2 regions of the Ruminococcus sp. D54t1_190329_F1 genome follow, and region 1 is predicted to be linked to the other one. Evidence: riboswitches for the same ligand, from Rfam matches in the RefSeq annotation. Region 1 holds a riboswitch; the other holds the start of a gene.
What was found. A riboswitch is a leader RNA that binds a small molecule or an ion and turns the genes downstream of it on or off. The one in region 1 is predicted to bind cyclic di-GMP.
Positions count from the first base shown of each region.

Region 2: linked by a shared signal. The riboswitch ahead of I2D69_RS20240 (hypothetical protein) and the one ahead of I2D69_RS08065 (transporter substrate-binding domain-containing protein) in region 1 are both predicted to bind cyclic di-GMP.

Region 1 covers NZ_JADNDC010000014.1:10,613-14,981, reverse strand. Annotated here, with positions in the region: gene I2D69_RS08070 (DNA mismatch repair protein MutS) at 1-873, shown strand, start outside; cyclic di-GMP riboswitch class I at 1,067-1,142, shown strand; gene I2D69_RS08065 (transporter substrate-binding domain-containing protein) at 1,269-2,084, shown strand; gene I2D69_RS08060 (ATP-binding protein) at 2,068-4,272, shown strand; gene I2D69_RS08055 (ABC transporter substrate-binding protein) at 4,250-4,369, shown strand, end outside.
Region 2 covers NZ_JADNDC010000033.1:3,469-7,837, reverse strand. Annotated here, with positions in the region: gene rho (transcription termination factor Rho) at 1-789, opposite strand, end outside; gene I2D69_RS20240 (hypothetical protein) at 1,223-2,239, opposite strand; cyclic di-GMP riboswitch class I at 2,410-2,493, opposite strand; gene I2D69_RS14640 (LacI family DNA-binding transcriptional regulator) at 2,681-3,712, opposite strand; gene I2D69_RS14635 (MBL fold metallo-hydrolase) at 3,811-4,369, opposite strand, start outside.

The DNA of each region.
Region 1 (4,369 bases):
CTTATGGACTATATCAGAATGCTGACTCATATAGACATTCTGGTTTATAACGGTCTTTTGAAAAAAATTCAGGACAAAACGGACTCTATTTTGAAGCTTATTGATAATATTGGAGAACTGGATGCGTGTATTTCCATTGCATCTTTTCGGGAACTTCTTACGCTTTGGTGCAAACCTGAGTTTAAAAGCTGGGAAAGTGGTGTCACGCAGATTGAAATGGCTGTAGAAGATCTGTATCACCCACTGCTTCAGGAGGCAGTTGCCAATAGCTTTCAAGTAGCCGGAGGAACTTTGGTAACCGGTTCTAACGCATCCGGAAAATCTACATTCCTAAAAAATGTTGCAATGAACAGTATTCTTGCCCAGACGCTTGTTACCTGTACTTGTTCATCCTACCAGGCATCGTTTTTGAAAGTTATGACATCTATGGCATTGCGGGATGATATAGAGAGTGGAGAGAGCTATTTTATTGTAGAAATCAAGTCGTTGAAACGAATATTGGAAGAAAGTAAGAAAAGGGAGCCACTTTTATGTATTATTGATGAAGTGCTTCGAGGTACAAATACGGTTGAGAGGATTGCTGCTTCATCCAGAATTTTAAATGCACTTCGGCAAAAATGGGTGCTGCCTTTTGCAGCTACTCATGACATAGAACTGTCGTACATTTTGGATTCCCAGTATGAAAACTATCATTTTGAGGAAGACGTACAGGAAAAAGAGGTGGTATTTTCCTATATCCTGAAAAAGGGAAGAGCCACATCCCGAAATGCGATTCAGCTTTTGGATATGTTAGGTTATGACAAGGAAATTGTAGAGGATGCACGAAATGCGGCATTTAATTTTGAAAATAAAGGAATCTGGGATGCCTTATAAATGCAGCAGATCATGTCTGGAAACAGTAATGTCAATGCTGCGTGGACTTCGGAAGAAGGAGAACAGTTCGAGTATATGTATCGGCTGTTCTTTTTTTAAATTTTTAAGTGTTAAAGCGGTGAGGTTTTTCTTGTGTAAAGTAGAGCAATGGAGTATAATAAAATAGGTTTTTGCATAATTTTAAAAGCTATAATAAGAAAATCGGCAAAACAGACGAAAGTCTGTGACGCAAAGCTACAGGGCCTGTAAAATGGTAGCCAGTTGCATGAACTGAGGTGCACTGTCTGTGAGACAGTGTTTTTTTACGGTGTTATTTCATAGACGTAACAATAATAATTTTATGGCAGGGAATCAGATATGAAAAATACGAGAAGGATAGTTAGGATAGACAGAAAATGAAAGGAAAAAAAGTGATTGCAGGCATTCTGCTTGCGGGAATTTTAGCAGTCACCCTGGCAGGGTGTAAAAACACAGATAACACGAAAGAAGAAACAGAAAAGCCCGTTATTACCCTCGGCAGTGACAGCTATCCGCCATACAATTATCTGAACGAGGATGGCGTACCGACGGGCATAGATGTAGAACTGGCTACAGAAGCTTTCAAAAGAATGGGATATCAGGTGGAGGTTGCCCAGATCAACTGGGAGAAGAAAAAAGAACTGGTGGAGAGCGGAGAGATTGACTGTATCATGGGTTGTTTTTCCATGGAAGGGCGTCTTGATGGTTACCGCTGGGCGGGACCATATATAGCAAGCCGTCAGGTGGTCGCTGTAAATGAGAATAGTGATATTTATAAACTGAGTGACCTGGAGGGAAAGAACCTGGCTGTCCAGTCCACAACCAAACCGGAAGGCATTTTTCTGGACCGGACAGATGATAGAATCCCAAAACTGGCAAATCTGATCAGTCTCGGACACCGGGAGTTGATTTATACATTTCTGGGAAAAGGATATGTAGATGCAGTCGCCGCACATGAGGAATCTGTTGTCCAGTATATGAAGGATTATGACGCAAGCTTTCGTATCCTGGAAGAGCCTCTGATGATCACTGGAATAGGTGTCGCTTTTGCAAAAGATGATGACAGAGGAATCTGTGAGCAGATGAGCCAGACGCTGGAAGAAATGCGTCAGGATGGCACATCCCTGAAAATTATTGGAAAATATCTGGATGATCCCCAGAAATATCTGGAGGTGGATGATCTTGGATATTAAGAGGAAGACAAAAGAAAAACGGATCCAGCTGATTGGAGGTCTGTTTGGAATCTGTGTGGCTGTAGGTTCACTGTTTTATTTTTTCCATGCAGAAAAAACGGAAGCCGAGAAAAGAATGGTAGAGATTGTAAATTATGTCAAAGTGCAGTGTTCCACCTACACCCATTATAATGAATCTTCGGAATCCAAAAGCCTCCTCCGTGCTATTGAAAGTGCCAGACAGATGAGTACAAATATTAAAACGGAAAAAGAAAACGGCGGTCATCTAAGCCGGGAGTTCCTGAAAGAAAACCTGCAGACTCTCTGGGTGGATGGTATCATTGTACTGGATACAGAGGGAAAGACGGACTGCGAATACAGTACGGATGAGTCTCTGACTGATGAGATTACGGAGTATCTGCAAAAAGACATTATTATGGATTTTACCGGATATGAAGAAAGATCTTATTCAGAACGGTTTGCCAGGGAAGACGGATCCTATATTGATATTGCAGCCTGTGCCAGAAAAGATGCACCGGGTATTGTGGCAATCTACTATTACACACCTCCTGAATTTTCCAGAAACTATACACTGACGATACAGGGACTTTTAAATGGTTATAGTATCCAGAAAGATGGAACGATTATTGTCGCAGACGAGGGGATTGTTGTTGCCAGCAATGATGAGAGCCTGCTGGGGCAGAATACGGCTGACAACGAAGTTGTTCAGGCAATGAAGAGGCATACAGACAGTCAGCACATTTATCATTTGAAGAATGAAGGAACAGGATGCTACGGAATCATGCTGAAGCAGAGGGATTACTATATTTATGCATATCTTCCGGATACAGAAGTGTTCCATAATCTTCCATTAAGTGTGATAAGTGTTATTTTTCTTTATTTTCTGATGTTCAGTATATTCTGGTTCTGGACATACAGAACCAATCTGGCGCACCGGAAACAGGAACAGGAAAAAGATGAAAAATATAAAGCAGAACTTCTGATAGCAGCAAAAAAGGCAGAAGCCGCCAATGAGGCAAAAACAGAATTTCTCCAGCGGATGAGCCATGATATTCGGACTCCGATCAATGGAATCTGCGGCATGGTCAATATGGCAGAACATTATGCAGGTGATTTGGAGAAACAGACGGAATACAGGACAAAGGTGAAAAAGGCGTCCAATCTGTTGCTGGAACTGGTAAATGAAATCCTGGACATGAGTAAGCTTGAGTCAGGCGAAATCGTTCTGGAAGAGATTCCATTTAATCTGAGCAGTATTTCAAGGGAAGTATTTGCTGTGATCAAGCAGATGGCTGCAGAACAGAATATCCGGATCGAGTGGGAGAAAAAAGAAATCACACACCGGGATTTTATTGGAAGTCCGGGGTATGTGAAACGTGTGATGATGAATATCCTGTCCAATGCGGTGAAATATAACAGAGAAAACGGACATATCTATATCAGCTGCATGGAAATCCCAGCCGGACAGCCAGGAATGACCACAATGGAATTTGTCTGCCGGGATACCGGAATCGGAATGACTGAGGAGTTCCAAAAACATATTTTTGAACCATTTGCACAGGAACACACAGGAAGCCGCACAAAATTTGCCGGAACAGGACTTGGGATGCCGATTGCAAAGAATCTGGTCGAGAAAATGGGCGGAGCCATTACCTTTGAAAGTGAAGAAGGCACAGGAACTACATTTGTGATCCGGGTTCCGTTCAAAATAGATATGAATGCGGATAAACGTGAAAAACAGAAGGATGTATCAGAAAAATCTATAAAGGGGTTGCATATTCTTCTGGCAGAAGATAATGAGCTGAACATGGAAATTGCAGAATTTATGCTCCAGAATGAAGGTGCTGAGGTGACGAAAGCATGGAATGGACAGGAAGCTGTTGAGCTATTCAGAAAAAGTAAACCTGGTGAATTTGATGTCATTCTTATGGACATTATGATGCCGGTTATGAATGGTTATGAAGCTACAAAGAAAATCCGTTCTCTGGACAGAGAGGATGCAAAGATGATTCCGATCATTGCAATGACAGCAAATGCATTCACGGAGGACAGACTGAGAGCTAAAGAAGCAGGAATGGATGAACATATAGCAAAGCCTGTTGATGGAAAATTATTAATAAATATAATTTATAAACTAATGAAACACAGTTTCAGGGGGAGTCATAATGAAAAAGAAAAAACGGAGTAAGTTACTTGCTGTACTTCTGGTGATGGCGACAGGCACATCACTTTTGTCAGGCTGCGGCAGAAAAATTGCAGAAAAAGAAGATGCAGAAACCATCACA
Region 2 (4,369 bases), on a different contig from region 1:
CTTCTGTCCCTCACTTGGATGGAAACCATTGATAGACGTTACATACAAAAGGGCACTGAATTTCTCCCCCTGTGTTTTAATACGGATATTTCCCTGAATTATATCCCCTGTCTTCAGATTAAATCTGCGGATCTGCGATGGGGAAACATAGATATCATTCTCTCCTGGAAGATAATTCTCACTTCGGATAAATCCAAACCCATCCGGCATAACCTCCAGGATTCCATTGGCCTTTTCGCCACTGTCAAGCTGGACCGTTTCAGCCGGAACACTGTAAGCGTTGCTTACATTCTCTTCTGTACGGTTCTCACTGGCTGCGCCTGTACGGGGCTGTTCCGTTTCCTCAAGTCTTAATTCGGCTGGCGGAACCACTTCTACAGGTTTCGCTACAGGAGTGCGCTTCACGAAGTTCTCCGGTCTGTTTTCCCCATTATAACTGTTCTGGCGTCCTGCATTTTCATTTCTGCCATAATTATTGCTGCGGTACTCAGGATTACGCCGTATAATGGTACGGGATCTGGTTGGTGCTTCTCTTCTCTCCGGTGAAGAAACACTTCCCGTATTTTCTGTTTTTTCTGCTGCCACAGGCTCTGGTCTTGCAGGTATGGTATTCTCTTCTGCTGTTCCGGAAATAGTCTGCTCATTTTCTGCAGTCTGTTCTTTCCTGTCCTCTTCCAGCATACGTTCAATTAATTCAGGCTTTCTCATAGTAGAAATGCCCTTCAGTCCTCTGGCTTTTGCCAAGTCTTTCAGCGTAGCCAGGGATAATGATTCATACTTTTCTTTCATCAATCATCTACCTCTTCGACTAATACAATTCTAAAACACATTTCAATTTTGATTTAACGGGATACAAATGTCTGATTAGACAGAAGCTATATACTGAATTATAAAAACATCCTTCAAAAAACTTATTAAAGTTTATTTTAACACATTTCAGGCGCCGTGTCTACATCCATTCCAAATATATCTATCCCTGCCTGCAAGAAAGTGATAACCTTTGTTTTGTATTATACACACCTAAGGTTTTTCATTGCAAGAATTTTCTGTCGACACATATCCCGACTCTTCGACATATATAAGAGTCCTGTTCTCCCGGTGACCCAAAGATAAGTACCAGCTGTCACTTACCTTTTTATAAAATACCGGTTTCCCACGCCTGTGCTATTCACAATAAAACACCCGGAGATATTTCTCCGGGTGCCGGTCATCTTTAAAATTATTAATTCCAGAACGCTCCGTAAATCTTCTGGATCTTAGCGATCTGTGCGTCTGTAATCTGATTCAGTGCATTCTGAACAGCTGCATAAGTCTGTGGTCTGCTACTCTTCAGGGAAGCATTGTTCAGGATGTAATCCTTAACAGATTCTGCAAAATATTCGGAAGCATTCTGTGTTACATAGGCTTTATTAAAAGCTGTAACATTTGCCTTCTCAGCTGCAAAAATGCTCTGGAAGCTTGCTGTCTTATCTGCATTTCCTGCGATAAATGCAAGGAAATGACCCAGCTCATGATAAACAGAATCATCAATCTGCTTCATTGTAATAGATCTTGATCTTGCATCAAAATATCCGGAATAGTTAACGGATGGATCAACAACAATCTTAAAGCCCAGCTGCTGATATGCTGCAATTACACGATTGTCCATCTTACCTGCAACACTTGCTACATTTGCTTCGTATTTGCTCTGGTTCTGTGAAGAGCTTGCTGCTGCAGTTGCCTGGGCAGCGGAAGTACCAGAAGAAGTAGTGCTTACAGCGGTCTCATTGGCAATTGATACCTGCTGTGTAGTTGTTGTCTGAACAGTTGTTGTGATCTTGGATGTAACAACTTTCTTTTTTGATTTCTTGGTGTATTTCGCTGTTGCTTTGGTAACAACGGTTGTTTTGGTATCTACTGTTGTATTACCGGATTTATTTGTTTTATTGGTTACTTTTGTTTTGGTTTTCAGTTTCTTGGTGTAGCTCTTCTTGGAAGCCTTTTTTAATTTAACAGTCTTCCTGGTTGTCTTAGTACTGGAGGTAGTCTTCACAGTAGTCTTCGGCTGGGAAGCCAGTGGAGTTTCATCTTCTATAATGGAAGTCTCCATGATCGGATCTGTATAACTGGGGAATTCAGGTGTTTCTCCTGCTCCTGAGAATAATGAAACGCCGCCGATCACTGCTGCCAATGCTATGGCAGCACAACTGGAAACAACTTTTTTATTTGCAAGCCACTCTGTTAATTTCTTTCCTTTCATAAATAACACACCTTTCTTGAACCATAATGTAACTGACTTGCCGCTATCTGGAAACTATCAGTCCCATCAGTTTGTGGAAATAAAAAAACCGTTTATCAGATTAAATAAACGGTCGCCACAAATAGAAGAACCACGTCTCCTGTCATATTACATTACCTAATCAATATCAATGCGGCAACCGGCTGTCATAGTCCTGAGACCTTAGACCCTTGGCTTTGCGTCCCTGTCTTTCAACAGGTTTGCCTTTTATTCACTTCTTATAATAAAGCAAACTGTCACTTTTGTCAACGGAATTTCCTTGTTAAAACTTACAAAAATCTGTCTAAAAAGTACGAAAGCAAAAAATCTGTAAAAATATCTGAGCTGATTGTAACGCATGATAATCATTCTCAAATATTTTCACAGATTCCTTTTCGATGTCTGGAGGACAGCAGACACGCATTACAGTTTGCGCGTAGACTCCCGCTCTATAAGAGTTCCGCCCAGTATTTGCCGTTTCACTACCTTTTTCCGGTTGATCAGATCAAACAAGGTACGGACGCTCTGCAGGGCAATTTCCACTCTTGGATATTTCAATGTGGTGATGGATGGATGATAATATTCCGCAATGTCCTGACCATCTGCTCCTGCCACACAATAATCCTCCGGTACTCTTTTGCCGCTGTCAATAACTGCTCTGCATGCTCCTACCGCCAGAGTATCTGAAATTGCATAAATGCAGGAAAAATCCACCCCTGATTTCAAAAGCTCACAGGTACAGTTATAACCATTCTCAATCGTATAAATTCTTTTACCTGGTTTTAAACGAATTATAAGCTTCTCATCGTACTCCAGTCCATTTTTCTCCAGTGACCTTTTATAGCCATTGAGATGGCATCTTCCAAGACCTTCATCTCCGGAAGTAATAAAGGCGATCCTTTTATGTCCGCAGCTGCACAGATAATCAACCATACTCTGGCTCTCAATCTCTGTATCAGTCGTCACAAGGGCACTTTTAGGATAAGTTCCTGTATCCTCCGGAACTGTTTTTCCGGAACCACTGATCACATACGGAACTCTCAGCATTCTCAGCCTTGACTCGTCATAATTATACATACCTCCAAGAAATATGATTCCTTTGACTTTTTTCTCTTTTTCCAGCTGAAGGGCAAGCTCAACTTCGTCTTCATCATCTGCCACATTCTGCAATACCAGGCAATATTTCCTGTCACGGACTTCCCGCTCCAATACATGAAGCATAACACCCCAGTATGAGTTACTGATTTCTTTTATTACAACTGCGATCGTATTGGAATCAGCTCTTTTCAGATTTCTGGCACTATTATTCGGTACATAATTGTACTCTCTGATCACATCCAGAATCTTCTGTTTCGTTTCCGGATTAATGTCCGGGTGATTGTTAATTGCCCTGGACACTGTGCTGACTCCTACGCCGCACAATTTCGCAACCTCTTTAATTGTTATCTGCTCCATAATCGCTCTCCTGCAACAATGTATTCATTATATATGTCCCGGCATATTATGGCAAATGATTTTTAATAAATTTATAATGATTTTTTTATCATTTTTTATTAACAAATATGCTTGTCATTATAAGCGATGTTTCCTTTTCCATATTTGAAAAGGAAAGCTGGTTCTGAAGACATATGGCTGAAGTCAATAGGCTCCGGTTTTGCAGTTCCTTCTACGATTTTATCAGCACATGTGATAAGATCGTGAAGAATTGCTTTTCCAATCGGACGTAAAAAATGTCCTGGGAAAATAAGCTCAAAATCTTCTTTATCTAACTTCTTTAATCCCTCTGCATATTCCTTTACTGTTGCGGAATAGGTATCAAAAATCAGGATTGGAGTTGACACTACACTGTCTCCGGCGAACAGGAATTTATTTTTTCTATCCAGGAAAACTACACTTCCAGGAGTATGTCCCGGTGTAAATAATACTTCCAGGCTTCTGCCGCCCAGATCAAAGATCTGATGCTCACTCAGTGGAAGCATCTGGAAATCTCCGGGCTCACGACCTTCAATTATGTACTCTGTTCCATAAAATCCCGGTTCTTTCTTTGTTTTTTCAACATAATGCTTCCAGCCGCTTCTAAGCTTCTCTGTATCTGCCATTTTGAAATCTTTT